One region of the Bacillus sp. ISL-35 genome, then DNA from elsewhere that is predicted to be linked to it. Evidence: predicted binding sites of a transcription regulator. Region 1 holds the regulator's gene; each other region holds the start of a gene.

What was found. Region 1 encodes LexA, which represses DNA repair genes until DNA is damaged. Its sites were predicted from a motif close to CGAACATATGTTCG; they were not measured.
Region 2: addB (helicase-exonuclease AddAB subunit AddB) is a predicted target of LexA. The motif match lies at 4,244-4,257, and genes of this name have one in related genera.
Region 3: uvrB (excinuclease ABC subunit UvrB) is a predicted target of LexA. The motif match lies at 2,297-2,310, and genes of this name have one in related genera.
Region 4: J7E38_RS03815 (YhjD family protein) is a predicted target of LexA. The motif match lies at 5,472-5,485, and genes of this name have one in related genera.

Annotation. Positions count from the first base shown of each region.
Region 1 covers NZ_JAGGQK010000009.1:37,761-45,962, reverse strand. Annotated here, with positions in the region: gene tkt (transketolase) at 1-549, opposite strand, end outside; gene J7E38_RS14040 (DUF896 domain-containing protein) at 866-1,099, opposite strand; gene J7E38_RS14035 (YneB family resolvase-like protein) at 1,175-1,822, opposite strand; gene yneA (cell division suppressor protein YneA) at 1,848-2,162, opposite strand; gene lexA (transcriptional repressor LexA) at 2,317-2,940, shown strand; gene J7E38_RS14020 (hypothetical protein) at 3,114-3,311, shown strand; gene J7E38_RS14015 (ATP-dependent DNA helicase) at 3,364-5,286, opposite strand; gene J7E38_RS14010 (hypothetical protein) at 5,446-5,973, shown strand; gene J7E38_RS14005 (GNAT family N-acetyltransferase) at 5,966-6,502, shown strand; gene J7E38_RS14000 (hypothetical protein) at 6,546-6,965, opposite strand; gene J7E38_RS13995 (nucleotidyltransferase domain-containing protein) at 7,066-7,905, opposite strand; gene J7E38_RS13990 (hypothetical protein) at 7,972-8,202, opposite strand, start outside.
Region 2 covers NZ_JAGGQK010000002.1:129,295-137,496, forward strand. Annotated here, with positions in the region: gene fabG (3-oxoacyl-ACP reductase FabG) at 1-297, shown strand, start outside; gene J7E38_RS03900 (hypothetical protein) at 297-533, shown strand; gene J7E38_RS03905 (hypothetical protein) at 883-1,215, shown strand; gene J7E38_RS03910 (class I adenylate-forming enzyme family protein) at 1,332-2,843, shown strand; gene J7E38_RS03915 (MFS transporter) at 2,951-4,105, opposite strand; gene addB (helicase-exonuclease AddAB subunit AddB) at 4,454-8,029, shown strand; gene addA (helicase-exonuclease AddAB subunit AddA) at 8,031-8,202, shown strand, end outside.
Region 3 covers NZ_JAGGQK010000004.1:381,223-389,424, reverse strand. Annotated here, with positions in the region: gene uvrA (excinuclease ABC subunit UvrA) at 1-167, opposite strand, end outside; gene uvrB (excinuclease ABC subunit UvrB) at 175-2,154, opposite strand; gene J7E38_RS07835 (CsbA family protein) at 2,454-2,681, opposite strand; gene J7E38_RS07830 (EAL and HDOD domain-containing protein) at 2,822-4,063, opposite strand; gene J7E38_RS07825 (helix-turn-helix domain-containing protein) at 4,189-4,746, opposite strand; partial or broken gene J7E38_RS07820 (IS1595 family transposase) at 4,899-5,469, shown strand; gene J7E38_RS24460 (methyl-accepting chemotaxis protein) at 5,866-6,684, opposite strand; partial or broken gene J7E38_RS24455 (HAMP domain-containing protein) at 6,808-7,002, opposite strand; gene J7E38_RS07810 (GNAT family N-acetyltransferase) at 7,789-8,196, opposite strand; gene J7E38_RS07805 (HAD family hydrolase) at 8,183-8,202, opposite strand, start outside.
Region 4 covers NZ_JAGGQK010000002.1:109,535-117,736, reverse strand. Annotated here, with positions in the region: gene lepB (signal peptidase I) at 65-619, opposite strand; gene J7E38_RS03830 (TVP38/TMEM64 family protein) at 660-1,268, opposite strand; gene J7E38_RS03825 (LCP family protein) at 1,374-2,312, opposite strand; gene J7E38_RS03820 (S9 family peptidase) at 3,286-5,268, opposite strand; gene J7E38_RS03815 (YhjD family protein) at 5,513-5,905, shown strand; gene J7E38_RS03810 (competence protein ComK) at 5,930-6,508, opposite strand; gene J7E38_RS03805 (IDEAL domain-containing protein) at 6,700-6,936, shown strand; gene J7E38_RS03800 (M48 family metallopeptidase) at 7,039-8,202, opposite strand, start outside.

The DNA.
Region 1 (8,202 bases):
AAGGACAATCATCTTGCCCAATTTCAGGTGAGCCGCAAGGGATGCTGCTTCAGCAGAAACGCCTTCCATTAAATCGCCATCACCGCAAATGCTATATGTATAGTGATCAACGATATTATAGTTATCCTTGTTATAGACAGCAGCTAGATGCTGTTCAGCCATTGCCATACCAACTGCCATGGCAATTCCCTGGCCAAGCGGTCCAGTTGTTGCGTCCACACCGGCAGTGTGTCCAAACTCAGGATGTCCTGGTGTCTTGCTTCCCCACTGACGGAATTGCTTAATATCTTCCATTGATAAATCATAACCTGCAAGGTGCAACAAGCTATACAGCAGCATAGAACCATGGCCGGCAGACAAGACAAAACGGTCGCGGTTGAACCATTCTGGATTCTTAGGGTTGATGTTCATATAACGAGTCCATAATGTGTAAGCCATCGGTGCTGCCCCCATCGGCATGCCCGGGTGGCCTGAATTTGCTTTTTCAATCGCATCAATTGATAAAGTACGAATGGAATCAATTGATAGCATATCAATTTCTTTAAACATGAAATACATCCTTTCTATAGGTACTGGCTACATCCTTAATATTATAGCGAGAGAAATTATTATACAACAAATTATGCCTGAAGGAGACAGAAAAGGCCGTATTGTTATTTATTTTGACACATACTCGCTGTACTTATGTAAGCGAACAGTTTAGATGAAGACGGAATACAACTTCGAAGCTATGAGTTTTAATTGGCCTCAGTGCTGATTTTCCACTTTAGAAGTCGTATAAAACATTCTATTTCAGTTGTTTTATCTGTCTTGCTGGTAAAATAAAAATGGAATACATTCTCTCATGTATTCCAAATTAAATATATTAATGAAGTTTATTCTTCATTTTTTCTTCTTTTAATTTTTCAGGTGTCACATCATTTCCCTCAGGATCGACAATGGTAACTCCCTTTAGTGTGTTGAGCATAGAAGAACGGAATGACTGGAGATACTCGGCGCGAAGCTTTGTCTGTTCCTTTGCTTCCTCTTCATTCAGCTTCGATGTTTTTGCTTTCCTTGCCAGTTCGTTGATTCTAGCAATTTTATCACTTGATAGCATTGTAAAGCTCCTTTGTAAAAAATTACGTCAAATGACATCTTACTAAATTTTTTTGGGTTTTACAAGAAAGGAGCCTTATTCCTCATCTGTTTCTATATACTCAAGATATCGTCGATTCACTGTTGCCTTGGATACATTGTAGCCAAATCCTTTTAGGGTAGCGGCAATTTCAGCAAAAGTAAGGCCATTATTCCGCAGCCTGACAATCTCCGCAATCGGCATGTCTTTACGTTCCCTGCCGGAATGCTCGCCCTGGTTTTTCAGATTGCGCTGAGGCTTGTATCCATGTTCTACCGCACGTTTCATTCCGCGTTTAATCTTTATGTTATGGATCTTCCTCTGATATTCTTCTACCATACTGACAATCTGGAGGACCATGGAATCCGATTCAGAAAGTTGGAGTTCCCCGCTGTGCGAGATGCTGTATAACTTAACGTTCTCCTTGAGGATGCAATGGAGAATCGCAACCTTGGCATTCCCCCTGCCAAGTCTGGTCTCATCCTGAATCAAAACGGCACTGACTGACTTGTCCTTGATCAACTCCAGCAGTTCCAGTATCCCGTCCCTTTCAAGGTCATACCCGCTGGCTTGTTCCTTGATGATGCTCATCACTTCAAATCCATAGTCTTCTGCAAGGCGGAGCAATTCTTCCTCCTGCCTGGCAAGCGATGTTTCCTGTGTTTCCTTCGTGGTACTTACCCGGCAATAAATAATCGCTTTCATGCTGTCACCTTATTCTATGTACAAATTATCTTTCTGCTCCGGCAATTTGGGTAGGTTCTACATATTCCGCTTTTACCGGGATGACAAGTTCATCTCCTGGAAAAACCTTTTCTCCTACGATCGCATTTTCTTTTTCTACCCAGCTCACGAATTCATTTTTCGACAAATGATGTTCACTGGCGTATGTCTCAGCAACCTCCCACAGTGATTGCCCTTCTTCTATAGTAACAGTTATGTATGCATCATCGTTATTTAATTGTGCTTTTGCCACGAGTGAAAAAATCAGGCTGACAGCAAGAAGAATTAAAGCGTAAGAATAGTTTTCCCATAGTTTTTTCATAATCGACACTCCCTAACGAATATATGTTCGCCTATTTAATTTTTATTATAATACGAACATTTGTTTTGTGTCAACTCAAAATTCGAACTTATGTTTGTATCTATTAAATAGACATGGTATAATTAGGACAAGAAAATATACGAGGTGCGTGAATATGACAAAGTTATCAAAGCGGCAACAAGATATATTTGAATTCATAAAAGGTGAAGTCAAGAAAAAAGGATATCCGCCATCCGTACGTGAAATTGGTGAAGCAGTTGGACTGGCATCAAGTTCTACGGTACACGGCCACCTTGCAAGGCTTGAAAGCAAAGGACTGATCAGACGCGACCCAACAAAACCGCGTGCAATTGAAATACTGGAAATTGAAGAGGAAACCCGTATCCCTAAATATAATGTTGTCAACGTGCCTGTTGTCGGTAAAGTAACAGCCGGTATGCCGATCACCGCAATTGAGAATGTAGAAGAATACTTCCCGCTTCCAGATCGGCTTGTTCCTCATGATGAGCAGGTTTTCATGCTGGAAATCATGGGTGACAGTATGATAGAGGCTGGTATCCTTGATGGAGATTATGTAATCGTCAAGCAGCAAAAGACTGCCAATAATGGAGACATTGTCGTAGCCATGACAGAGGATGACGAAGCAACTGTTAAACGCTTCTTCAAGGAGAAGGACTATTTCAGGCTTCAGCCTGAAAATTCGTCAATGGAACCGATTATCCTTCGGAATGTATCGATTCTTGGGAAAGTCATTGGCGTCTATCGTCATATGCACTAAAAAGCAAGCGGCCTCCGCTTGCTTTTTTTCGTTCTATTAAACTTTCATTCTTTAAAGGTTCTATGAGAAGAGCACATTCGTTTTCAAAAATAGGTACAAACCCTGACAACTTGTCCCTTTCCGAATAAGATATCGTGTAAGTATTTTTTTGATGGAAAGGAGTTGAATTTCGAATGGGATCCAATCGAAATAACAACGATGTAGCAGGAGTTTTTTACCCTAACCGCAACAACAACCAGGTAAGGGCGACAATTGATTTCGATGACCTTTGCCGTGCTGTCCGTCGCTGCATCATCAATGATCTGGTTGCTGGTGCTCAGGATGAGAATGATCGTGACCGCGATAATAGAAAGTGCGGCTGCAGAGACTAATTACCGCAAAAAAATCCCGAAAGGCTTGTAGCTTTCGGGATTTTTTTCTATCTTAATGAATGTCTCTAACAGGAAGCACCCCAGTTATTTCTTCCATAAATTCTGCTTTTTGCTTACCAGTAAGCCATAAATGGACGATACCCTGGTCCTGGCTGCTCCTGATCAACCGGCCGATTCCCTGTCTTAATCGAAGCAGCATGTATGGAACGTCTACTTCTGCTTCAGGGTTGGCCGCATGCTTGCGTTTTGCCTGGAATACCGGGTCATGAGGCGGGAATGGCAATGAAGCGATAATGACCTGGGTCAATGATTCACCTGGAACATCAAGACCTTCCCATAAACTGTATGAGCAGAGTACAGTGCTTTTGACATTCTGGAAGTCTTTTACGGTTTCACTGATCTCCCGGTCGCCTTCAAATAAAATGGCAAAATCCCATTCCTGTTGTTCGGACCATTTTCTGAACCTTTCCATTTCCTGCATGGAAGAAAACAAAACCAGGGAGCTTCCATTTGCAGTGCTCAAGTCCTCACCTATCTTCTCCCATTTTTGATTTTCAGCATCCTGAACATGCACTTTAATTTCCATTTGTTCTTGATAATCAAACGGTGATGCCACCGTGAAGGAAGAATATTTTTCGATTCCGAGACTCTTAGCTATATAGTTGAAGTCCCCTGCCTGTGATAAAGTAGCTGATGAAAAAACGAACGGGATATTCTGTGCAAAAACTTCTTTTTTCAAAATGTCCTCTACCAAACGGGGCATGATGACGAGTGAAGACTGAACTTCATTCTCTTCAAGCCAGAAAATCCCTTCGTCGTTCTTCAGGAAGATCGCTAGACCATACGCAAAAAACTCGAGGTACTCTTCCATGATTTTTAAATGGTATTCATCAATCAAGAACATTTCTGCGTCAAAAACAAGCTGGTCCATTAATTCGCTGACCTTCTTTTCCAAAGTTTCAGCTGTCTTCCTGATGGCAGGATGCTTCGCAACTTCTTTTCGATTCGAACCCTCAACAGCAGTTGAGTTTTCAACCAGCAGGTCGAACCATGAATCATGCAGTTCTATAATATCCTCGATTAAATAGAGAGATTCCTCCCTGACATCCTGATGCATATAACCTGTTAACACAGTCGTCAGCGTTTGCGAATTAAATCTGTATGTCAAGCCTTTTTGCGCTGCGAATTCAAGCAAATGGCCTTCATCAAAAATGACGGTGCTTGCTTCTGGCAGCAATGGCATCTGGCCCTCTCTTTTGCGAGATTCTTTCGTCCAGACATGCTCCATGTAAAAATCATGCGAGCAAATAATCAAGTCTCCGGCATGTCGATAGTAATCACGATTCAATGTTTGTCCGCAGCGATGGCGCCAGCTGCATGTTGAGCATTGCTGGAGCGGATCCCACGCCATCTGGGACCATTTTTCATTGGTGACCCAAGGATATTCCTTTCGATCACCATAGCGGCTGAACGAATTCATGGAAATGCCTTCATCAAAAATAAAATCAGGCAGCTGGTCATGGACATCAAGGATTTCAATGTCGTCAGAAGTGTTGGAAAGCTCATCAAGCTTCTTGACACATACATATTGCTCCCTTGCTTTCGCCAGCCGGACGTCCACTTTGAGTCCCAATGCCTGCTCTAGTTTCTCAATATCTCCGCCCTCTTTGACAAGCTGTTCGATCAGCGTTTCATCTGAACAGGATACAATCGCAGGCTTCCCCATATAACGAGCGTAGAGGATTGCGTAGATCAGGTAAACGAAGGTTTTTCCTGTCCCCACACCTGCTTCCGCAAACACAATCCCTTTGTTCTTAAAGGCCTGTTCCACCTGGAAAGCCATATATATCTGTTCATCGCGCAATTCATAGCCCTTTTCAGGCAAAATATCATAAAAAACATCACCAATGTAATCTCCTAATAAATCAAAGAATGTATCATTTTTAGTGATGGTAAATGGAAGATTTTTTGTCATTCAGGTTCTCCTTGAAAATTGATTCTGGCCAAAAGCCAGCTTTAATCATAACAGAAAAAAGTGCTGGAAGTGAAAGAATTCATTCTGGTAAAAATTCTGATTACTCTTTTGGAATTTTCTGCTATTATTAATTCAGACTTTAACCAAAGGAGTAAATTTATGAAGGCGAAAAAGTCTAAATACCTTATTATATTCGTTCTCGCAGCATTGATTTTACTCAATATCTATCAATATAACAAAATTTCCGACATGGAAAAGGAAGCAGGACTTGAATTCCAGCGTACTGTACGGGATTCTATCTTTCTGCTGGAAAACGATGCCGATCCGACTATATGGATAAAGATCCTGAATGAAGAAGATGGCGAATTCACGTTTGCCAGTCATCTAGGTGAACTGTCTAATCTGAGCAGACAGTACCATATGATGAATGGAAAGATCTCAATGTTAGGGACAATGTGGGATCAACTAGCAGACCGTTATACAGACTTAGCGATCAGTGTTAAAAATGGCAGGGACTACACTCAAACAGAAGAGGAAATCAACAAAGACAGAGAGTTTCTAGTTATGTTTCTAAATGATATCGACTCAATATCAGGTGAAAGTGAAAAGCGTTATTACAGGGGATTTTCTGATTCCAAATCCAAAACTTCAAATATGGTATGGAGGGAGTATAAGAAATATGAATAGCGTTGATTATATTATTCGCCCGGAAGAAATGCACGATATCCATGGTATCAGGGTTCTAAATCAAGTGGCTTTTGAAAAGGGTGAAAATGAAGCCCGTTTGGTTGACCTGATCAGGGATTCTGAACATTTCATTCCTGACTTAAGCCTGGTAGCTGTTGACGAGAATGGAAAAATCATCGGGCACATTCTTTTTAGCATCATCAGTCTTGTTACAAATCAAGGAATGATTCCAACCATCGGTCTCGCTCCCATGGCCGTGAATCCAGAATATCAAAATAGCGGAATCGGTTCAGCACTCGTCACGGAAGGCCTGAAAAAATGCAAGTCTTTAGGATATCAACATGTATTCGTACTCGGCCATAAGAATTTTTACCCCAAATTCGGGTTTCAGCCCTCGAAAAACTTCGGTATCCAAGCTCCCTTTCCAGTACCAGACGAAGTGTTCATGGCAATTGAGCTTGAGCAGGGCTCATTGAATGGTTTAGAAGGAAAAATAGAATATCCTCCGGCATTTAGTGCAGTAAGCTGAAAAAAGTGCCCGTATTGGCACTTTTTCTTTTGTATGGCACTAATTATTCACCTAGCAGCAAGGCTGATCTTAGGTCACGAACTTCAGTTTTATCGGTTAATCTTCCATACCCTTCATTTTCCTTGTTGCTGATTATGGTTGCAGACTCTCCCTCAAACCAGATTCGGTATTCATCCAAGCTCTCAGGCATATTTTTCTCTTCCTGGATGAAGAAAATCGCCAATACATCTTCTTTCCTTGCCATTTCAGGCTTCGTCTTTGGGGACCATTTGATTTTATCGAATGATTGCTCAATTGTTTGCAGCTCATTTTTTGAGGCAATTATTCTCTCCTCACCGTCTTTCATGCCATCCTTTGTTAGTTTTTGCACATCGACCCTGGTTAATTCCGGTTGAAAATTCGAACTGCAGCCAGTCAAAACAACAATTAGAATCATCATTGTTATAATAGCAAGCTTTTTCATTTAATCCCCTCAATCGTATTATTCAAAGATACTGCAGAGTTAGATTATTATCCCTGATTTTTAGCGCTTATCATTGGATGATCAATCAGTGAAGGAACAATCATAACACCATTTCAATGATTTCCCTGAAACGTTCTTCATCCGCTTCCAGTCCTGCCTTTTTATGTAGAACTGTATACAATCTCATTACTTCTGGATACATTATCGATAATGCAGCTAAAATTTCTTCCGTTTCTCTTTTACAATTCCATTTGGCCAGCAACGATAATTGCTGGTCGTTCAACAAACTTCTTTCACCTTCAACTTTAGACCAAACACCATATGCAGAATCCAGATGGTTTCCGGCTTCCATATACCAGCCGTCAGCAATCAACCATCTGACCCTGTCCAGATTTGCCAATGCATAGTACCACTCTTTCCGCATTGCAGCCCGGTATGTTTCATGGTAAAAAGCCAGTATCTTACCTTTCCAAAAATCTACAGCTTCTGCATCTATCACAAATGCAATCTTGGAAGATTCCTCGAAAACATCTTTTAGAATATCTTTCGGGTCATATAAAACCTCCAAGCCTTTTAACCAGATAGAAGGTTGTATTTGACCTGCCGTTTTATACCAAGTATCAGCTTTAACAAAGGAATCAAAGTGTGCGACCACAACTGGTGAATCCGGGTGACTGTCTTCAAAAAATAATACATTTCCCCAATTCAAAGCGCGCTGCCTTTTATATCGAATAAAATCTACCAGACTGGCATCCTCAACAATGATATGTAGATCTATATCTGAATAGTTATCATAGTTTCCTTTTGCCAATGACCCACCAAGATAAATGGCTCTTACATTTTCATCACTAGTTAAGTCTGCTGTTGCTTTTTTTAAAATTTCATGGCGGTCCCTTGGTAAATTCATATCCCTGACAAAATTCTTAGTTTCTAATCCCACACATATATAACACTCCTTATTTGTCATCACTAATTGCTAATTAAATAACCCCATATTGATTTAATTTCATGTTAAATTCCTGATGTTATAACTATCTTCTGTTAATTCTTCCTCTGAAGTTATGACTTCGAGAAAATGCTTATACATTTCCTTGATTTCTGGCTGCTGGTCAACTGCATGAATACTGTCAGTATAGCTTTTTTCATCCTGATAGATATGCATCTCCATCCACTTTGAACTGTCTTCCTTGCTTTGTAAGTAAAAAGTCTGTTTATTGGTGAAACGTGAATAAATTTG
Region 2 (8,202 bases), on a different contig from region 1:
GTCGGCCAGACCAACTACGCAGCAACAAAAGCAGGTGTCGTCGGAATGACGAAAACCTGGGCAAAAGAGCTCGGCCGCAAAGGAATCAATGTCAATGCCGTCGCTCCAGGATTCATAGAGACCGGCATGACAGCCAAAGTACCGGATAAAGTGATCGAGCAAATGAAAATGCTCGTGCCGCTCGGCAGACTGGGCTTGCCAGAAGATATCGCAAATGCCTACCTCTTCCTGGCCTCAGATGAATCGAAATATGTGAATGGCACCACCCTCCATGTAGATGGCGGAATCATGATGTAATGCTTGAAAAAGCGCACTTGCTGCGCTTTTTTATTTTGGGGTTAGGGGCAACGGGGATTAAATCTGTTCTAACGGGGATTAAAACTAATCCAACGAGGAATAAACCTTTTTCAACGAGGAATAAAACGCCTGTAACGGGGATTAAATCTTTTTTAACCATGAAAATGCAGCCAACAGGGGAGTATGATTTACAGACCTGGATTGATTTTGAGCCACCGGATATAAATCTAAACTAACCGGAGATAAAATTAAGCCAACTGGAGATAAATCTCTTCCAACCGGAGATAAAATTAAGCCAACTGGAGATAAAATCAAGCTAGCCGGGAATAAATTCAAATCAGCCGAAAAAAATCAGTTAAAAAACTTCTCCAACCGGCAGAACGTCACCCAACCGGCATTTAAATCAATCCAATTAGTATTAAAATCAAACCAACTGCTATGAAAACATCCATAGCCCTCTAAAATGAGCCAAAATTATCTTAGGAAATTTGTTATAGTGGCTTTTACATGCACCCCACCTATAATTAATGGTTAACTTCCCTCCAAAAGTGGTAAATGGTATAAAAAAAGATTGAGGTGCTGTACATGGAAGAGCAAAAACAGAAGTATTACTTTAATATAGAAAGCGGCGAGGTGCTGGATACTCCAGCAGATCAGGAGGGCCATTTCTTCACGTTGATCGCGACAGGAGAGGAAATCAAGGACATGCGTGAGTATCTGGAAGCGAACTATAAAGCGGACTGGGCGACTTACGGGAACTCCCATCTGCACCCTTTCCAGGATCCGGATCGGGAACATGCGGAATATGACATGGCCTTGAAGGAGATTTACGCAATGGTGTACAGACTTGGCGATGCCGAGGCAAAGAATCATGTGAGAAATATGGGCATCTTATCAGAAGAAGAGTTAATTAAATAGACGAACCGAACACCATGGCCATCCAGGCTGTGGTGTTTTTTTGCATTGAATGTAACTATCCTGTAACTCCCAATCTTTAAAATAAACCCATCACGTCGAGAGAGGGAGAGATTGCGGTGAGGTGGGAGCTCGATTGGCTTGAATCAAGAGCGAGATTGACACCGGACGCTGCTGCGATTGCTGATGCCGGTACAGGTCAGGAATGGTCGTTCGGAGAAGTCAATGAACGAGCCAAGGCGATCGCGGTATGGCTGCAGGAAAAGGGTGTCAAAAAAGGATACAGGATTGCATTGCTTGCGCCGAATGGAGTAAGTTATTTCGATTTATTGTTCGCCTGTGGGAAGATTGGAGCTATATTTGTGCCGTTGAACTGGAGGCTATCTGTGGATGAATTGGCCTTTATCATACAAGACAGTGAGCCCGCGCTGCTGGCGTTCCATTCAAAATTCACAAAAGAAGTGACGATGGTCTGGGATCAAGCCGGCGAGTGCATCCAGATCGATGGTTCACACTATCAGGATTTGATTACTGGTCAGAAGCAAATCCAGCCTGTCGATCTGAATGAGGAAGACCCGCTGGCGATGATTTATACCGGGGGGACGACCGGAAAGCCAAAAGGTGCTGTTCTGTCACATCGAGCGATCATCTGGAACAGCATTTCGACCATCGCGAGCTGGAATCTGACTGAAGAGGACAAGACGATTACCTACTTGCCTTTGTTTCATACAGGCGGTCTGAATGCATTGTCGATCCCGATCCTGATGGCAGGTGGGACGGTCGTGCTGGCGGATGATTTTACTCCTGAAAAAGCGGTGGGACATTTGAACAGGCATAAGTGCACGATCGTCTTGTTTGTGCCGACGATGCACCACATGCTGGTAAAGTCAGAAGAGTTCCAGCATGCGGAATTCACGGATATGAAATTATTTTTATCCGGAGGGGCTCCGTGCCCGCTGGATATCTATGAAGCTTATAAACAGAAAGGCCTGGCCTTCAAAGAGGGATACGGCCTGACGGAGGCTGGTCCGAATAATTTTTTCATCAATCCTTCAGATGCGGATGTGAAAAGAGGTTCGGTCGGCAAACCGATGTTATTCACCTCGATCAAGGTCATCAGAGACGACGGCACCGAAGCGCCAGCAGGAGAGATCGGCGAACTGGCGATCCGGGGCAAGCATGCCTTCTCGTATTATTGGAAAAATGACAGCGCGACCGAAAATGCCTGGAAGGACGGGTGGCTTCACACCGGCGACCTTGCCAGACAGGATGAAGAAGGCTATTTCTATATCGTCGGCAGGAAAAAGGAAATGATCATCACAGGCGGAGAAAATGTCTATCCCCTTGAAATCGAGCACTGGCTGAGTTCACATCCTTCCATCCGGGAAGCAGCGGTGGTCGGTGTTCACGATGAAAAATGGGGTGAAGCAGTGACGGCATTCATTGTCCTTGAAAAAGAAGCAGTGTTAAGCGGAGATGAAGTAAAGGAATATTGCCGAAAAAAGCTGGCTGGCTATAAAGTACCGAAACAGATCCACTTTATCACCCAGATGCCTAAAACGCATGTCGGAAAAATCGACAAAAAGCAGTTAAAGGAAATGGCCAGTAAAAATCAGAAGCCAGTCAGCTGAAAAAGGCATTTTATTTTATTTGAAAGAAAGACTTTCCGAGTTAACAGCAAAGGAATCTACCGGAATAAACCACACTTTCTGCGATCAGATCACCAATCAAAAGCATTTCAGCCGGCATTCGCTGACTGGAATGCTTTTTCTTTTACAAAAACACATAAAATAATATTGAAAAGGAACAAGAGCGATAGTAACAGCATGACTCCGTGAAACGGTAAAAGAGCTGCGATTGGGGGAGCAAGGCTTGCACCGGTCAGGAGGATGAACGAATAAAGCGACAGTGCCTTTGCCCGTTGACTGCTGCCGTAGAATCCAATCAGTGTAATGACCGTAGGGATGACTAGTGAGATGGATGAAACAAAAAAGATGGAAAGAATGATCAGGGAACTGGTTGTGTGCAGGAATAGCAGGGTGAACGCGCTTGTGGAGCCAATTGCCAGCCCGAACATCAGCGTCTTTAGCGCGCCCCACCTGTCCATCAATGTTCCGGTGAAAAGTGAAAGGATAGCACCGATCAATCCTACGAGGCGGATCAGCAAAAGATCAGATGCTGGTCCGGAAAAGAAACGGCCAATCGCATCATAGAAGGCGATGATCGCAAACAGGAGCGAAAAGGTGATGGTATAACACTTCATCAGCACCGGCTCTTTTAATAATTGAAAAAAAATCGTCCCCAGCGGTTTTCGTTCGACAGGCTGTAACGGCGATTCTTTCAGCAGGAAAAACGCGAAAGTAAACAGAATTAAATAAACGGCAGCAAAGAAATAGAAGACGGCATTCCAGGAGAAACTTTCAGCCAGAAAGGCGCTGGCGACCTGGCCGAAGATGCCGGCAATCAAAAAGCCAGTGTTGATCAGGACCACAAGGATGGTTCTCTGCCGGGTGGTGAACAGATCGTATGAATAGGCAAAGGCAACGGAAGCAAAAGTAGCCAGAGTCAATCCCTGCAGAGAGCGAGTGATCCACAGACTGATGGAGCCGGCAGAAAAGCCGACAGCACATGTGGCAATAGCCGAGGCCAGCAAACCGAACACCAGGATTCTCCTTCGGCCAGTATAATCCGATACCGGACCGAACGAGAGCAGGCCACAGGCATAAAGAAAGGTGAACAGCCCGCCCGCGAGGACAACATGCGATTCAGGTATTCCAAGACTATTCGATAGCACCGAATAAACGGGGATCAGTGTATAAATATTGCTGGCGACCATGATGGCGCACAGCATCAGTAGGATGGAAGCCTTTTGAAAAAAGCTTAACGATTTCATTTTTATCACCTGCCACCTACAATATATGCAGCTGCCCAGTCCGATGAAGGTTGTTCATTTGCACCTGGGAAGTGGGAAAAATTAACGGGCTCTTTGCTTCCAAATCAGCCAGTAAAAAAGGTATAATGATATACATACAGAACAATTGTTTGGCAGACAAAAGGCGCATGGGAGAGAAGCGCCTTTTTCGATTTTAGCAGGTGGCAGATTTGCTTTTTTGAACATCGTACTCGGATAAACGAAAGTGCCTGCGGCCTTACGAATAAGAAGCAGGTACCGCGCACGTCGTGAAAACAATGAAGTTAAGCCTGGAAGATTGTTATTTTACTAGAAGAAAGGGGAAGTCAGATGTCTGTACGTTTAGTACTGGGGCGCTCGGGGAGCGGGAAAACCGAGCTGATCATGAAGGAAATGAAGGACAGGCTTGTTTCCGAACCTCAGGGGGATCCGGTTGTCTATCTTGTTCCGGAACAAATGTCTTTCCTGTCAGAATACAGATTATCCACAGACCCAGACCTTGGGGGAATGATCAGGGCGCAGGTATTCAGCTTTCCGCGCCTGGCATGGAGAGTGCTTCAGGAAACGGGAGGATTCACACGCCAGCATTTGGACAGCGTCGGGGTCAGTATGATGATCCGCAAAATCATTGAAGACAAAAAAGAGGACCTAAAAATCTTCCAGAAAGCTGCGGAGAAAAATGGTTTTATCCAGCAGATGGAACAAATGCTGATCGAGTTCAAACGCTATGCCATCAATCCGGATGAACTTGCCGGGAAAATGGCTGAAGGCTCCGGAGGAAACAAGGCATTACAAGATAAGATCCATGACCTGGAGCTCGTATATCGCGAATTCGAGGATGAATTGTTTGGTAAATATATAGATTCCGAGGATTATTTCAAGCTGCTTGCCGAGAAAATCCCGGCTTCTGACTATCTGAAAAATGCGGAAGTATATATTGACGGTTTTTACAGCTTCACACCGCTTGAACTGATGATCATTGACCAGCTGATTGCCTCCTCTAAAAGAGTGACGATTGCTCTGCCGGTTGACAGGGATTTCAAGCATGAACAGCCTGACGAACTTCATTTATTCAGGCAGACAGGTGAGACCTGCCAAACACTTTACGAAATGATCCGGTCAAAAGGCTATGTGCTTGAAGATAATGTCGTGCTGTCTGAACAGCGGCGCTGGCAGGATGAATCCCTGATGCATCTTGAAAGGGAATTCGATTCAAGGCCGGCTGTTCCGTATTCAGGCGAGACGTCGATCCATATCGCACAGGCAGCCAACAGACGTGCCGAGCTTGAAGGGGTTGCCAGAAAGATCATTGGTCTGGTACGGAATGATGGATACCACTATCGCGATATTGCTGTCTTAATGAGGGGAAGCGAATACCGAGAAGTTCTGGAAACCATTTTTGAAGACTACGGACTTCCATTCTTTATCGACCAGAAACGGAATATGCTCCACCATCCATTGATTGAGCTTGTCCGTTCAAGCCTGGAGACGGTCCTGGGGAACTGGCGGTATGAGCCGATTTTCCGGGCTGTAAAGACAGACCTGCTGTTCCCAGAGGGTGCTGACCTGAACAGGATGCGCGAACAGATGGATGTCCTGGAGAATTATGTGCTTGCATATGGGATCCAGGGAGATAAATGGACAAAAAAAGACCGCTGGAAATACCGGAGAATCCGCGGGCTCGAGTATGACAGTGTGGCCCAGACGGATGCTGAGAAGAAGACCGAACAGGAACTGAATGACCTGAAGCAGTTAATTGCTGCTCCGCTTCTGCGAATGGCACGCCGCCTGAAACGAGCGGACACAGGAAGAAAGCTTTCTGAAGCGGTCTATCTTTTCCTGGAGGAGCTGGATATTCCGGCGAAACTCGAAGCATGGAGAATATATGCCGAGCAGGAAGGAAGGCTGATCGAGGCAAGGGAGCATGAACAAGCCTGGAATGCCGTGATCAATCTCCTTGACCAGTTCGTCGAAATGCTGGGTGACAGCAAGGTAGCACCGAAGCAATTCGTTTCGGTCCTCGATACTGGTTTTGAGTCACTCAGGTTTTCGCTGATTCCTCCGGCGATTGACCAGGTACTGATTGCCGACATCGAAAAAACAAGGCTTGCTGATGTGAAGGTTGCTTTTGTCATTGGCGTGAACGAAGGAATTCTTCCTGCCAAGATGACCGAGGAAGGAATATTTGCGGATGACGACCGCGAGCTTTTGCAATCGAAAGGCCTGAAACTTGCTCCGAGCAGCCGTACAAAGCTGCTGGATGAGAGTTTTACGGCTTATAAGGCTTTTGTGACGCCTTCGGAACAGCTTTATATCAGCTATCCGATTGCCAATGAAGAGGGGAAAGCCTTGATGCCTTCTTCCTTCATCAAGCGGATTTCAGATTTGTTTCCAGGACATCAGACGCATTTCTTCCTGCCAGATCCTTCGGAATTGCCGGAAGCAGAGCAGCTTGAATATGCTGCTGGTGAAAACATTGCACTGTCCTATCTGACATCTCAGCTTCAGCTGAAGAAGCGGAATTATCCTGTCTATGATTTCTGGTGGGATGTGTACGATTATTATATGAAAAATCATCGCTGGGCAGATACAGCCCGGAAAGTTCTTTCCAGCCTGTTTTATGAAAACAGGACGAAACAGCTGCCGGAATCTGTCACGAAGGAATTGTATGGCGAAGAAATCCAGGCTAGTGTGTCCAGGATGGAACTATTCAACAGCTGTCCATTCTCACATTATGTCCAGCATGGCTTGAAGCTTCGCGACCGCCAGATATTCCGGCTTGAGGCTCCGGATATCGGCGATCTTTTCCACGCGGCACTGAAGGAAATCGCTGAGACGGTGATGGAGCAGAACCTTAGCTGGGCACAGCTTACAAGGGCACAGGCTGAAGAATTGGCAAGGGATGCTGTGCAAAAGCTTGCTCCAAAACTGCAGAATGAAATCTTGCTGAGCTCGAACAGGCATCATTATATCAGGCAAAAACTCCAGAACATCATCAGCCGCGCATCTCTCGTGTTGAGTGAGCATGCAAAAGTCAGCGGATTCTCGCCAGTCGGTCTGGAACTTGGCTTCGGCCGGCAGGGGAAACTGCCTCCGCTCGGCTTCTCACTAAAAAATGGCACGAAGATGGAGCTGATGGGCCGGATCGACCGTGTCGATAAAGCGGAGGACGACCAGGGTGTATACCTGAGAGTGATTGATTACAAATCAAGCGTGAAGGATGTCAATCTGACAGAGGTTTATTACGGTGTGGCGCTTCAGATGCTCACCTACCTGGATATCATTATCACCCATTCACCGCTGCTTGTCGGTAAACAGGCGGACCCTGCAGGTGTGCTCTATTTCCATGTGCACAACCCGATCGTCAATGCTTCGAAAATGCTGACGCTCGATGAAATTGAAGAGGAAATCCTCAAACGTTTTAAAATGAACGGATTGCTGCTCAGTGATGAAAATGTCATCCGGATGATGGACAAGGGACTCGATACGGGCAGTTCACAGATCATCTCTGCAGGTTTCAAAAAGGACGGAAGTCTGCTGAAGAGCTCGAAGGTTGCCAGCCGCGAGGATTTTGACCACTTACGGCAATTTGTGCGCCATAAGTATGTGGAGACAGGGAACAGGATTGTCAGCGGGATCGTTGATGTTGCTCCGTACAAACTCAAAGACCGGGCACCATGTACCTTCTGCTCGTTCAAGCCAGTATGCCAATTTGACCAGGCTGTTGAATCAAATGACTTCAGGAAGCTTCCTATCATTAAAAAGGAAGACCTGCTGCAGTCACTGAGAGAAGACGAAAGCCTGAAAGTCAATGATGCGCTGGCAATCGATTCTTCCAGACTTGAGGAGATCAAGAAGCTGGACATTCTGTCATCAATTGGAGAGGAGGAAGAGGACCTTGGCTAAAATGAATATACCGCCTGTACCGGAAGGGGCGACCTGGACGGAAGATCAGTGGAAGGCAATTATGGCTTCCGGACAGGATATCCTTGTCGCTGCTGCGGCTGGATCCGGAAAAACGGCTGTCCTTGTCGAGCGGATCATCAGGAAAATCACTTCGGAGAACAATCCGATTGACG
Region 3 (8,202 bases), on a different contig from region 1:
ACATAACGGCGCTGCCCTTCAGCGTAAATCGTATCGAACGCCAGCGAGGACTTCCCTGAACCGGAAAGTCCTGTCAGCACAACAAGCTTGTCTCTCGGAATGGTGACATCTATATTTTTCAAATTGTGGGCCCTGGCGCCTTTGACAATCAGTTTATCCATAGCCATATTATCGTCATCCTTCCGCTTTTAACTCAAGAATGAGGTCACGCAGCTCGGCCGCCCGTTCGAAGTTGAGAGCCTTCGCTGCTTCCTTCATTTCCTTTTCCATATTTAAAATCACTTGTTCGCGATCTTTCTTTGTCAGCTTCTTCAGACCTTCTGCCGGACTGTATGCTTCCTGATCCTCGGCAGCAATCGTCGCACGAATTACGTCGCGGATACTCTTCTGGATCGTCTGCGGTGTGATGCCATGCTTTTTGTTATATGCTTCCTGGATTTCACGGCGGCGCTTCGTTTCACTGATCGCCTTTGTCATCGAATCGGTCATTTTGTCAGCATACATGATGACATGCCCGTTCGAATTCCTCGCCGCACGTCCAATCGTCTGGATGAGAGATCTTTCTGAACGGAGGAAGCCTTCCTTATCGGCATCGAGAATCGTCACCAGCGAAACCTCAGGGATATCCAATCCTTCTCTCAAAAGGTTGATTCCGATCAGGACATCATATTTACCAAGCCGCAGCTCGCGGATGATTTCAATCCGCTCAAGCGTCTTGACCTCTGAGTGGAGATACTGGACCTTGATGCCGATTTCCTTCAGGTAATCGGTGAGATCTTCGGACATTTTCTTCGTCAAAGTTGTTACCAGTACACGCTCGTTCCGCTTCGTCCGCTCCTGGATTTCACCAATCAGGTCATCGATCTGGCCTTCAATCGGCCTAACATCGATCGTCGGATCAAGCAATCCAGTCGGACGGATGATTTGCTGAACCATTTCCGGCGTATGCTCCAGTTCGTACGGACCTGGAGTTGCCGATACAAACACAGCTTGTTTGACATGTGTCTCAAATTCGGCAAAAGTCAGCGGACGGTTGTCCATCGCTGACGGCAGGCGGAAGCCATGGTCTACCAGCACCTGCTTACGTGCCTGGTCACCATTAAACATTCCCCGTATTTGCGGCAATGTAACATGCGACTCATCGACAACAATCAAAAAGTCATCTGGGAAGTAATCAAGCAATGTATATGGAGTCGCACCCGCAGGCCTTAAAGTCAGGTGGCGCGAGTAGTTTTCGATGCCGGAACAGAAGCCCATTTCGCGCATCATTTCAAGGTCATACCTTGTACGCTGTTCAAGCCTTTGGGCCTCAAGCAATTTCTCCTCGGCACGAAGCACTTCTAGGCGCTCCTCCAATTCTTTTTCGATATTCTCAATGGCAATCTTCATCTTTTCTTCGCGGGTTACGAAGTGGGATGCCGGGAAGATCGCGACATGGTCACGTTCACCGATGATCTCGCCAGTGAGCGCATCGACCTCGCGGATCCGGTCAATCTCATCACCGAAAAACTCGATCCTCATGCAATGCTCATCACGCGATGCCGGGAAGATCTCGACGACATCCCCGCGGACACGGAACGTCCCGCGCTTGAAGTCAATGTCATTCCGTTCATACTGGACATCGACCAGCTTGTGGAGCAGTTTGTTCCTTTCTATCTCCATGCCGGTCCTCAAAGACACGACCATGTCACGGTATTCATCTGGATTACCGAGACCATAGATGCAGGATACACTGGCAATGATTATGACATCCTTGCGCTCGAATAACGACGATGTAGCCGAGTGTCGCAGCTTGTCGATCTCATCATTGATGCTCGCATCTTTTTCAATGAATGTATCTGTTTGAGGCACATATGCTTCTGGCTGGTAGTAATCATAGTAACTGACAAAATACTCAACAGCATTGTTCGGGAAAAATTCCTTGAACTCACTGTAGAGCTGCCCTGCCAATGTCTTGTTGTGGGCAATGACAAGCGTGGGCTTGTTCACTTCCTTGATGACATTTGAAATCGTGAACGTCTTCCCTGTTCCTGTCGCACCAAGAAGCGTCTGATGCTTCTTGTTATCGCGAATGCCTTTCACCAGCTCAGTTATTGCCGCAGGCTGGTCTCCCTGCGGGGAATATTTCGAGACTAATTCAAATTGGTCCTTCACAGAAAAGCCTCCTGTAATTAAATTTCTGTCGGCTCTATTTCGTAACGAAATAAGAACCTTCCTATATATAAGCCTTACATGGTTGTCAAAAAAGTCATATCCTCATTCTACCACAAAGCAGGTAAAACAAACCAACAAAAAGCGAACAAACATTCGAATTGTTATTCTTCTTTCATAAGAGCTGTTGAGCCATGTCGAATGATTGTTAATCAAATGTTTGATTGAACTTCGTTTTGACTTGCTGCAATAGGAAAAACCTGCCGAATAGAATTCGACAGGCTTGATTTCACTTTTTTCAGCTATTTCTTATTCCGTCTCCTCATCTGATTGGCCAGAAAGAAGCCGAACGTCAAAGAGAACGCATCGACGACAATCAGCAGGAAGGAATCCGTATACCCTTTATAAACAGAAGCCGCGATCAACGCGACCGTCAATACAAGCGCAAGGACATGGTTATAGGCAACCCGGGTAAAAAACACGACCATGAAACCAGGCAGGAGCAGTGCGGATAAATATTTCAGCACCAATGGAAAAACACCTCATTCAGAGAGAATTTCGAACTTTTTCAAAATGACTTTATCTATGTAAAAAATATAGCTTTTTTGGCGGCAGGTTACAAGAATTTACTTTACAAAAGAAAAAAGCATGCAGCTGCATGCTTTAAAGATTATGGATTCACTTCAGTCAAAACCTTGGCGGCCCAGTCACTTGCTTCGCCATACAGCCTGAAAAGCTCTTCCTTTGTCATCGTGGTCGGGTTAAAAGCAAGCTCAAGATTTTCATGGAAGGCTTGCTCAATATCTTTTAAAAACTCAAGCATAGCGTATTCGTCATTCTTTTCACCGGATAAGGCATCCTTCAATTCATTGCTCAGCGGCAAGTCATCCAGCAAGTCCTCCATTGGGTGGTGCAGCAAAGAATCCATCAGGGAAAACATTCCAAGCAGGAAGTATTTGGAGGCAAGCACTTCTCTTCCTACCTTCCTGCCAATCAGTTCCCCAAGCTTTCCCCGCTTAAGGGACAATTCGATGATTTCCCGTTCCTTGGAATTGCCGGCTCCTTTGTCTGCTCCTCTTATTGCCAATACATAAATCCATTTTTTGATTTCATTTAGACCCAATAGAATGATCGCCTGCTTTATAGAGGAGACCTGGTTTCTTGGCCGGAATACCGGATTATTGATCAACCTTAATAGTTTATAGGAAAGCGAGATATCCTTTTCAATGACATTCTTGATTTTTTCAAGGTCAGGTTCAGGATTCTCGACTTCTTTTAAGATTTGAAAATAGGAATGGTAGTATGACGGAATATCATAGCTATTTAAAATAACCGGCTTGCTGAAGTAAAAACCCTGGAAATAGACGAAGCCATCTTCTTTCGCTTCCAAGTATTCTTCGATTGTTTCAACTTTTTCAGCAAGAAACTGGATGTCCCTGCCCTTTAAAAACCGAACCATTTCCTGCCTGTCCGTTCGGCTTGTCGACCGGAAATCAATCTTGATGATATCAATATAGTCCAATAACTGGACAGTCAATTCATTCCACTGGGAAACAAAAAAATCATCAAGTGCGATTGTGTATCCATGAGACTTCAACTCTTGGCAAATATTTAAAATCTCTTCATTCAGCTCAACGGTCTCAAGAATTTCCACAACGATTGATAATGGATTAAAATAAGAAGGCACACCAAGTTTTAATAGTTTTTCAGTAAAATTAATAAAGCAAGGTTTGCCATTCGATAACTCTTTAACACCGATATTCAAGAAACTATTTACAATGACATCCGTTGTAGCCTGGTCCCCATCAGTGTGCTGATAATTATTGACCGTGCTGCTTCTATATAGCAATTCATAAGCTACAGTTTTTTCATTCAGATCAAAAATAGGCTGCCTGGCAACATAAATATCCATACTGACTCCTCCTGGGGACAAGAACCACCATACCTGTAAAAATTAAACAATATTATTATAGGAAAAATATACTATTAATTTACAAGTATTACAAGATGATTCTTTATTTACCAGAAATTGTGAGTTCAAGAATGAATAATCCGTTTGATTTTCTTGCGGATTGATTCTCGCGTCCTCCCGAGCTTTTCCGAGATTTCTCCGAGTGACTTGCCGCAGCAGTAAAATTCCATCAGGAGCTTTTCTTCTTTCTTGGTCCAGGATTTATAATTCGTGACTTGCTTGTCTATTTTGCGCTCCTCTGCCACCCACTCCGGTTCAGGAGGAAGTGTATCAGGTTCAAGTTTGGAAAAATCAATTTTATGGCGGTTGCTTTCCGCCCATGTCCAAAATTCATCGATGTTGATGAAGGTGAATTTCTTCTTATTTCGGGTAATCCGCTGATGGGAATCCAACTCGTGATTAAGGATCCATTGCATGACGGTATTTCGGTCAATCTTGAGGATGTTTGCCAGTTCTCCGGCGGTCAGCATTCCTGTGTATGATTTGGTGTGGGATAGGCCCAATCGGGTGATCTTTACTTCAAGGGCTGTCATACTTCGATTAAGTCTTCTGGCAATGGTAGATAAAGATTGGCTGCCAAGCTGGTCTTTGATTAGCTGTATCTCTTCAGGTGCGTATTTCATTTTAGAACTCAACCGTCCTTTAAACTATCATCATTTTTCTTTAGCTAATTAAAGCACATTTGAACCCGTTAAATAATACCCCATTATGTAAATTTAATAATATTCCAGTAAAGTAATAAACATACCATTTTTATCCACAACTCACCACTTTTTTACAAGGTATCGTTGAAAGTGACGAGACCTTCTTTCTTGAGTCTTTGAAAGGTCGCGAGGTCAAACATCGTAAGGCGAAAAACGTGTGACAAAAGACGAAAAGAGAGGGTTTCTAATCTTAAAATTGCAGTTGTAGTTGCACAAGATAGAAACCACAATATCATAGCTGTTAAGGCAGGAACAGGGCGTGTTAAGGCAGAAGAAATAGATGCTGCAATTGGGAAGTATATTGAACCATCCTCTTTGTTATGTACGGATACAGCCACCAACTAAAAGAAGACCGCTAAACTAAAAGGATTGCAACACGAAACCGTGAATGAACGCCAGAAGCAACGCGTAAAAAAGGGGATTTATCACGTTCAGAATGTGAACAATTTTCATAGCCGTTTAAAAACTTGGATTGACCGCTTTCAAGGTGTTGCGACTAAGTATTTAGATAACTACCTGTACTGGTTCTGTTGGTTGGAGTTGGACAAGCATTTATCCTTTGATAAACAAGTCGAACAAATGCTTATTTCAGCGTGTCAAAAATCCAATAATACTACTGTAAATATGTTTAGATGTGCCTAGTTTGTAAATTAAAATGGAAAAAGACCCCCTATTAGAGGTCCTCAGTTTTGTATATCTTTTTTTCTTTACTTTTTATTCTGTAATAACGAATTATCCAAAAGAAAATTAAAGGAATAATCCAATATCCTTCTTTTCCATTAGGGGTTAAGTAGATTATTGATATTCCAACAAGTAAAGTAACTACAAACAAAATTTTTTCAAATTTATCTTTCAAGTAATTCACCCCAGTCAAGGTTAAAAATTCGAGAGTGTTTTCTGAAATTTTGCAAACTCGAATTCCTAATTGATATTATCATATATCAAAAAATTGTTAAGAAAAACAACAAGGTTTACGAAAATGAGCCTTTAAAAAACAAAGCAGCTAACCCTGATTAGCTGCTTCCTATCAAAAATCAACTATATTTTAAAATTACCTGATAGTTTCTTCAGTTTCTCCGCCATATTGGAGAGGCCTTCAACCGTATGAGCCAGGTCTGTGATGAGGTGGCCTTGCCGGTTGGTAATCGCAACTGTTTGCTGGGTGCTTGCAGCAGCTTGTTCTGCAATCTTTGCTGTCTCAATGGCAGAAGCGGTGATTTCTTCTGCAGAAGCCGACATTTCCTCGGAAGTTGTTGTCACTTCTTGAATTTGGCACGATACACCCTCAACAGATGATTGTATGGAATTGAATACCTCACCTGCCTCTGACACTGCGCTCATCCCCTTATTCACATCTTCGAGGACAGTCTCCATGGCAACAACTGTATGATTTGTATCACCATTTATGCGCTCGATAATATCTTTAATGTTTTCAGTCGACTTTGAAGAGAGCTCAGCCAGCTTCCTGACTTCCTCAGCGACAACTGCAAAGCCTTTTCCCGCTTCACCTGCACGCGCTGCCTCAATTGCAGCATTCAAAGCCAGTAAATTTGTTTGGGAAGAAATACCGTTTATGATTTCAACAATATTTGATATTTCATTCGAATGTCCTTTTAATGTTTGAATCATCAAAGATGAGTAATTGACCGATTCGCTAATTTTCTGCATTTGTCCAATGACGTTTTCCAGCTTCTCATTCCCCATGCTTACTTCATTTAATGTACTGACAGCTAATTTCGAGGCTGTTGAAGTAGATCCCGCAATATCGTTCACACCCGTGGACATCTCTTCGACGACCCGAACACTTTCAATCAGGCTCTGATGCTGCGAAGCCGACCTTCCCGAGATTTCTTCCATGGTGCTTGCAATTTCCATGCTGGCTGATTTCGTGTCATTTGCCTTAGCCAATAATTCAGCTGATGTTTCGTTCAGCTCCAGACTATAATCATTAAGCGTTTGGATAATGACTCGCAAATCTTGCAACATCTTGTTAAAGGAACTTGTTAAGATGCCAATCTCATCCTTCCGCCGGGACTCAACAGGAACCGTTAAATCACCTTTACCCACCGCTTCAGCATTTTTAGCTAGTAGCTGGATTGGTTTAGTAATCGAAAAAGTGACGGTAGTCGTGATCAAGATACTTATTAATAGTGTCACTCCAATGATGGCAAGCATCTTTAGCGTATTTGCTTCTATTCCGTCATAGACATTGGTTACATCCAGGTCAGAGCCGACAATCCCGATGATTTCCCCGGTTTCTGATTTAATTGGAACATAGGCAGAGACCAATCCACCATACTCCGCTGTATTGGTCATTTCGATTTCCGTCTTACCGGTTTCGAATGCCCTGACAATGGCAGGGTACTCCTCAATCCCATCCTCTTCATCGCCAAGCTGGGAGGCGTCCTCGGAATCAAAAGGCATTCCATCCACTATATAATAATATTTATAACTGTCTCCAGACTTTTCACGCTTCAGCGTATATAAATAGGTAAGTCCATTCGCTTCCCGAATGTCATTTAACTGACTGCGCAGTTCTTTGTAGTACTCTGTTTCACCTGATTCCAAAATCTCTTGATAGTCTTCTATGTTTATCATCTTTGCCGCTCGCTGAGAAATTCCGGCCGCTTGTTCACTGACAGTTTCTTCAACCAGGCTTGCCGTCGATTTAATAGAAACATATCCAATGATTAAACCAGAAATTAGAATCAACCCTGAAAAAATTAGCAACATCTTCAACTTGATGCTCTTGCCCATGCAGTTTTCTCTCCTTAGGAATATTAATAGGAATAAAGACCTACTATGGTATTTTACTTTATTTGGTTATATTGTAAAATACTTCTCCAGGTAAAAACTTCATGATTTTTCTTAGAAGACTATCTCCTTGATAACGGACATCCAACTACTCCTTGTTCCAGCTTGAAATAAATTCACCAATAAAAAACAGCCTTGATTGGCTGTTCAATACTTTCGATACATTCCATGAGAGGTTGGATACGTATATTCAAACCCATATTGTTCATAAAGTTTATTTGCCGGATCATCAGCGATCAGGCTTACATAAGACCCTTCATATGTATGTTCATCCAAATAGTTCATAAGTTCGCTCATGACCAGCTTTCCCAATCCCCTACCCTGATAGGCTGGCTTGACAGCGATATCAACAATCTGAAAAAACGCCCCGCCATCGCCAATGATCCGGCCCATGGCCACCAGGACAGAATCATCATAAATGGAGACGACGAATAATGAATTCTTCAATCCAATCTGGGCCGCCTCGAGAGACTTACCGCTCATTCCTGCTTGGATTCGAAGATTGATATAATCTGCAGCTTCTGGTGGATCATACGAAACCTTAATTTTGCTCATACAAAA
Region 4 (8,202 bases), on a different contig from region 1:
TCTAGCATACGGAAAATAAAAAAAGACTCGAAATTTGACGAGTCTTTTCCCATAGAAGCAAATCTCAAAACTTTATATCCATTTCTTCAAGCGGCCAGTAGCGAAGATTTACCTTGCCCACCACCTGCTTTTCCGAAATGAATCCAAATTGTCTGCTGTCCCAGCTGCCGAGCCGATTATCACCAAGTACAAATAATTTCCCTTCCGGCACCGTTTCAACTCCGGTCAAATCCTCTAGGGTAAAATCACCGGTCAAATAACCTCCTGGTGATTGGTCACGATACTGCTTCAGAAATGGTTCATCCACTTTCTTTCCATTGATGAATAACCGGTCCTTTCGATACTCAATCCGGTCTCCCGGCAGCCCGATCACCCGCTTCACAAAGTCTTCGTCTTCATTCGCATGGAAGACGATCACATCAAACCGGTCAAGATCCTCCGTCTCATATCCCAACTTGTTGACAACGACTTTGTTTCCATCCTCCAAGGTCGGGAGCATCGACTCCCCTTCAACCACGTAATTGGAAAAAAAGAAGATTCTTATGAAGACAAATAAGATGATTCCAAGCGAAAAAGCCTTGATCCACTCTGTACCTTCTCTTTTCATTGCTTCTCTCATCCTCTGCATCCACCACCTGTCAACCTGATCCTGTTTTCATTCATCGTTTTTTCGGAACACTCATATTCATTTTTACTTCGATTCTTTTGCCGATATACCAAAGGATGGCAATTACCACCAGAACGAGGGCAGTCCGTGCCGGATTGGTGATTAAAGCGCGAATATCATAGCCAACGAAGCTGATGGTAAAAATCATCACCATTTTTCCCGTGATGACAGCAAGCATATACTGGGGCATGCTGATTCTTGAAAGCCCGGCGACAATATTGACGAGGGCAGAAGGAGTAAAAGGAAAACACAGCATCAGGAAAATCGGTCCGAAACCATGGCGTTCAATCCAATCCATCCCTTTCTGGACTTTTTGGTGCCGCTGTAAAAACCTGAGAAGTCTTCCCTGGCCATATCGGCGAAAAATCCAAAATACGAGCAACGCCCCGAGTACCGCACCAGTCCAGGAAAAAAGAAACCCAAACCACAGTCCAAATGCATTCGCATTCGCCATGACAAATAAAAACAACGGCAGGAATGGCAAAAATGCTTCAAGCATCGGCAGCAAAATCCCCGGAATCGGCCCAAAGGAACGGTACTCGCTGAGCAGCTCCATAACTTTTTCAATTGTAAACCACTCTTTCATCCATTCAACGTCCATTGAAATCTCCTTGTCCAAACAACCTTCTGGTCGGCATGCATCTTAATCCTTATTTTCTATTTACCTCATAGAGACGATTGTACACCTCTAATCAGAAACCCACAGTTATTTAGCTAAAAATTCCTCCAGGGCCTGTCTGTTGGCTTCTAAATCAATCGCCAGCACGGCTCCGGCACCGCTCACCCTCTGATCCTCAAATGACCCTTCAACCGGGATTCTCATTGTTTCAATATTCCTGTTGTCTTTTGAAATCAGGCCTTTTCCCATGAACAAGATATCACCGGTATCCATATTGGTATTGACGAAAGGAGTGACTACTCCTACGAGTTTAGGCAGCTTTGGCAACGTCTGGATGCTGGCAAACTCCTTGCCGACCTCTTTTATGACACTTTGCTGACGTTCGACTCGGCCAAAGTCCCCGACTGCATCCTGTCGGAAGCGGACATATCCAAGCAGATGTTTTCCATCCAGCCTTTGCACACCAGGCTCCAAGGTTACCCCTATTCCCTTTGACATTTCCTTTTCCACATTGACTTCAACACCTTCAGGAAATGCTTCATCAATCAGGCGGACAAATCCTTCGAAATCAACGATCGAATAATATTGGAGGCTGACATCAAAATTGTCCTTGATTGTCTGTCTCAATAATTCCGGCCCGCCAAGCGCAAAGGCCGCATTGATTTTATTCATCCCATGCCCTGGAATTTCCACATATGTGTCCCTCATAATCGAGGTCAATTTATAAGATTCTGTATCCGGATTATAACTGGCAATCATGATTGTATCCGAACGCGAAGCTTCCTTTCCTCTGGCATCACTGCCGATCAACAGAATATTTGTCAGTCCGTTCCGGTCACGCTCGCCATTAAAATGGTATTCCTGCTTATTTTGATTCGCAGCCTCTTCCGAATCATTCACTCCAGAGCGGTACTGCATATAGGAGTAGAGCAACATGGCCCCCGCCAGGAGGAACAACAGCAAAAAAACGCTGGACCACCTGATTCTTTTTCTTTTTTTCTTATGCTGGTGTCTATCAGATCTCATATGAAAGTTCCTTCCGATTATAGTTATTGAAAAACGTCATTTATAGTATTTTCCTTCTTTCACTATAACCTTAAACTTTTCTGGTGAAATTTTCAAAAAAAATCCGCGGCATGGGTTTGCCGCGGGTTTAAAATTTTTTTGAGCAGAACACTAACGGTGAAGATGATTCTTTATCATTTATTTTATATCTCACTTTATTGTATATTTTTCTTCAACCTCCTAATTAAATAATACCGATGTAATTCGAACATGTGGTACATCATAATGTATGAAATCATAATATAACCACTGATTAAAACAATAGCTACAGTGTTATCAGAAACAAAACGTAAGCTCATTGTCGCCAATAAGTAACCTAGAAATGAAAATGTTGAAACAGTACCTGATACTACCTTGGACCCTCGCTTCTTCTTGTTTTTCTTACTTTTTTCTGCATAAACCTTTTTAATCTGATCTCTAAAAAAGAAATATAAGACTATACCATATCCTAAAAACGAAAGAATAAAAAATAACGGAGATCTTATACCTAACATCCCATATGCTAATTTTTGCATGATAACTATAGAACCAACAGATGCCACTACTCCATATAAGCCTTTTATCAAAAAGAACTAGCACCATGAAATTCGATATTTCATTTTCAGATGGTATATGCATTACATATTTTTTAAAATTTTTATCTAGGTTTACTATTTCCAATCAAACCACCCCCTTTGTTTTTGAAAAATGCATCCGAAAATCATCTTCTTTCATATTTCCACTTGGAGATTATCCAATCCAAATGACAATGCAAGTTAGTCAGTGTTTTGCGATACTTCGCTCCTTTAAATTCCAATATTAGTAAATTACTAAATATTACTTATCTAGTCAAATAATCTAATAGTTTCCAAAAAAAAGAGAAAATAAGTCAATACGACTTATTCCCTCTCTTTTCTTAGTTAACGTAAACTTAGTTAGTCTACTTGCACCTTATTTAAAGATATTCATTAAACCAGTCGACGATGGACTGCAGGCGACTTAATCGCAGATTCGGCTTTCCGCTTCTTGATAGCTCGTGGTTTGATTCAGGGAAGCGGATGAACTTCGTTTCCTTTCCCTGCCTTTTCAAGGCGATGAAAAGCTGTTCTGCTTGTTCAATCGGGCAGCGGTAGTCCTTTTCGCTGTGAAGAATCAATAGCGGTGTATTGACTTTATCCACATAGGCGAGCGGTGAATGCTTCCACAGTGTCTCCAGATTACTGAGGTCCGATTGAATCTGCCACTCGGTAAAATAGTAGCCGATATCACTTACACCATAGAAGCTGATCCAGTTTGAAATCGAGCGCTGGGTGACGGCTGCCTTGAATCTGTCTGTATGGCCGACGATCCAGTTGGTCATGAATCCGCCATAGCTGCCGCCGGTCACTCCCAATCGATCACTGTCAATGAATTCGTAGTTTTCCAGCGCATAATCGACGGCATCCATGACGTCCTGGTAATCTCCTCCGCCGTAATCCCCACGCACGGCATTGACGAACTGCTGCCCATAGCCGTGGCTGCCGCGAGGATTGATATAAAGAACTCCATATCCTTCTGCCGCAAGGACCTGGAACTCGTTAAAATAAGAGTTTCCATACATCGCGTGCGGGCCGCCGTGAACTTCAAGGATCAGCGGATATTTTTTACCCTCTTCATACCCAGCCGGCTTCATGATCCATCCGTGGAGCGGCGTACCATCACTGGCCTGGAACGAAATCTGTTCTGGCTGAGATAAAGTAATAGAATCCAGGAATTTTTCGTTCATTGAGGTCAGCTGCTTCTTTTCACCAGTGGTTACTTCCAATTGGAACAGTTCCCCTGGAATCACCGGGTTGCTGATTGCGGCAACAATTCTCTGATTTTTCCGGTCCAGTGTATAACCATATACATGCTGCTGATCAAGCAGAGCAGGATACACTTCTCCATTCAGGTTAGCAAAATATAAGACAGTGTTGCCCTGGTCGGTCGCCAGGAAATAAAGGCTTTCACTGTCTTCACCCCAGATCAATCCCGGGCTGTGGGCTCCCTGTTGGAAATCCGCCGCAACAGCGTCACCGACAAGAATATCCATGTTTTCCGTGATGCATTGCACATTGCCAGTCTCCATGTCCCGAATATATAACTGGCTTAATGTTGCATTCTCAAATTCCCTTTCATGCCCTGTATAGCCAATGTATTTTCCATCTGGAGAAAAAACTGCATTGCCAAAGTATCCTTTGCCATTCGTAATCTTTGTTTTATCTCCTGACTTGATGTCCATCAGAAATAGGTCACTTTTGAATGAAAAATCCCGTTGCGGAGACTCATCTGCCGATATAACAAAGCTTTTGCCATCAGGAGACCAACACTGCAGATGGTAATCTGCCTCTCCTTTTACAGCCAGCTCTGCCGCTCCATCTTCAACATTCACGATCACAATCTGTCTGTACTTGCCATCCCAGAAGCCTGCAGCATCTGATTTATATTTCATTTCCTCAGCCACGAACGGCTCGAGCTTCTTGTCATCCTTCTTCTCGTCTGCTTTCTCCAACAAATCCTCGTCTGGTTTTAAAGAGACGGAACAAGCAATTTTTTTACCGTCTGGAGACCACACTGGGCCACTGGCACCATTCTTGAAATCGGTCACCTGCTTTGCCTCTCCGCCAGCTGCATCCAGGACAAAAATTTGATTCTTCCCGCTGCGGTTCGACACGAATGCGAGCTTCGTCCCGTCCGGTGACCAACGTGGTGATTGACTGCGGTTTTCCCCATAGGTCCATTGTTTCGGCTCCCCGCCATTTTCTATATCAGTTATGTATAGATTGGAGGCATAATCATTCTTCTTCTCCAACATCTCAGTCTGCACAAACACACACTTTTTACCATCCGGTGAAAACTGGGGGTCTGTAACGGATTTCAACTCAAATAAATCTTCTGCCTTGATCAATCTTTTTTCCATCCTGCTAGTCATCCTTCCAATGTAAAATTGATGCTACTACATTATTATTTCGTTAACAGAAATATATTTCCTGCTTCAGAACGAAACTTTTTAGCTGCTGAATCAGCAACTCTGTAAGTTTATTGTCATTTTGGAAAAGATGTTACTACAAGAAAAATTTTTTATCCTCTTGAAATCCTGTTCAAAATCCATTACGATAATTACGAACAGATGTTCTTATTATATATCGAAGGGGCAGAGCAAAATGACAAGGATTCCTGAAAAAGACCGCGATATGATGGAACAGGCCATCTATTTGCCGATGGTGCTGGTCGTGCTCAATCGGGATCTTTCTGTCGTTGAAAATAGTCCATTTAAATTAAAGAAGCCTTATTTGGAGCTAATCGAAGAAACAATGAAAGCCGTACAGAAAGAGCTCGCACAAGTGAAAGCCTACCTTAAAAAGAATCAGCTGAAGGTTGAGGAAGTAAAACGGGATGATGCCTTCACCATGTTTCTCTTCATTTACAAAGGATACGAAGAACACCATAATTACTTCAATCCCCGCATCCGCAACAAAGTTCAGGAATTGATGATCCACTACCTTTTCAAACGATTTGACCCGAATTTGGGAACAATTGAAAAAGAATCCGGCTGAACAACCGGATTCCCTTTAGCTTTTTTAGTCTTTATATACCTCGCTGACCAGATTAACATGTGGATAGCCTTGCGAGTCATTGAATTTAGGTCCATGCAGAAGGTACAGTGCTTTCCGTTCAGTTTCTTTCATCCGCTGCATGAATTTAGTGCGCAGCATGGATGTCCGAAGCAGCTGATTTTCGAATGAATGATGGGATACCGGCAGAATCATGGTCTTCTTGTTCCTGAAGGTAACTTGTGTACTTTGGGCATCCACTTTCTTATGGAACAACACATGCTCATGCGATACCCAAATGCAGTCCGGCTTTGTTGGTGAGCTTGTCGGCATGAAATAGATGGAGCTTATAGGGTCGATAATGATCGGGGTTTTATGGGTGATCCCGGTAAGCTGTTTTGTTCCTTCTTTCCTGCCTTCATAACTGCTTCCAAAATATCTGCAGCTTTTTTTGATAATATCTATCGGCCTGAAAGGGGAAACATACTCCTCCTCCAGCTCAATGACCCTCGAGTAAATCCTGCTGCCGTATTCTTCAGGTAGAATAATCATCGTAAAAGGGTTTATTTCATATTCATCTACTAAATTCCTTGAGTTCCCTGTCATTCCTTCACCTCCTAAAAATACCTTACACCCTATTTTAACATAATTGCTAAAATTTTCTTTAAAAACAAATAAAGTTCCGTTTTTAGCCACAAATAATATCCTGATAAAAATTTTCTAAAAATTATAAAAATTTAGTTGATTATCTTTTCAATCCTCCATATAATATAAAAAAGGTCTAAGAGGTGAGGTCAATGAAAGAGAAATCGTATTCTGAAACGATGAAGGCCAGTGTGATGAAACGCATCAAAGCCAAGGAATCATTTGTTCTGGACCTGTATGTTGACATGTTAATCTCAGAAATTCAGCTGAATACCAAAAGAGAAAAATTGATGACCAGAATCGACAAAGCGATAGATGACCGTGACAAAATCCTGTTTTTGACTTTGACGGAAGAGTTGAAGGATCTGAACAAACAATTTGGAACATAAATGAGTGAAATCCCCTATATCGGGGGTTTTTTATTATCTTGAAATAAAAATGCCTTTACTCCTTTTAAACGAAAAAAAGAAACCCTCGGCTAGAGGGTCCCACTATTCATCTTCCAGTTCATTCCTCTTCTGGATTTCATACTCCTCAAGTCTCGAAATTCTCTCCAGCATGGTTGGATGGCCGTAGCGGAAGATTTTTACCAGCCAAGGCGGATCAACCTGACTGAGTCCGGCCTTCGTCAGTTCCTGGAAAGCAGAAATCGCCGCATCGGTGTTTTCCGTCATTTCAATCGCATAACGGTCTGCACGAGTTTCCTGGTAGCGTGACACAAGGTTGGAGACAGGGCTTGCGGCAAACATGATCATTGATAGGAACATCAGGAACAATGGCAGTGACCTCAAGTCACCAGGATGCTCCAGTTTGAATTCCTTGCCCCATCGATCAATTGCCCAATTCATCAATCTCGAGACAAAGTAGAGACCGAACAAGGACATCAACAGGTATCCGGCAATCCCGATGTATATATGTTTTTCCACGTAATGGGCCATTTCATGGGCCATTATGAACAAGATTTGATCATCATTCAATTTATTCAATGTCGTATCCCAGAGAACAATTCTTGAATTGGACCCGATTCCCGTCACATAGGCATTAAGGGAATTCGTCTTTTCTGCCATATCCACTTCGAATACATGCTCAGCAGGGATTTTCGCCTGCCCGGCAAGATCAAGGATTTTTGTCTCCAGCTCTTTATTTTTCAGCGGGGAAAAATCATTGTAAAGCGGGTCGATCACAACAGGCTGCAAGAACATGATAAACAAAGTGAACGGCACGGAAACCAGCCAGGCAAACAGCCACCAAAACCGCTTGAACTTGTTCATCAGCCAGTACAGGACAATGACAATCACAAACATCATGGCATAATTGACCCAGAAATCGATCAATTCGTCCTTCATCCAGGAGGCAAAGGACTGTGTGGATATATTATAAGTCTTGGAAAGGGTGTAACTGATGTAACTTAGAGGAAAAGTCGCCAGATAGGCAAAGAATGAAAGCCAGATTAAATAGATCGCAGTCTGGCCAATCTTATTCTTCGACGTCTCTTCTCCCCATTTCTTAAAAGCTTTAGAGAGCCCGAGCAGCAGAATCAAAAAGTAAAACAGCCACTCAAAGGGCGTAGACAGGAAGAACAATAAATTCCTGACCTTCGAGAATTCCTCGCTCAGCATAAGTTCTCTCCCGTTCAGGAATGTTGCCGGGTCAGC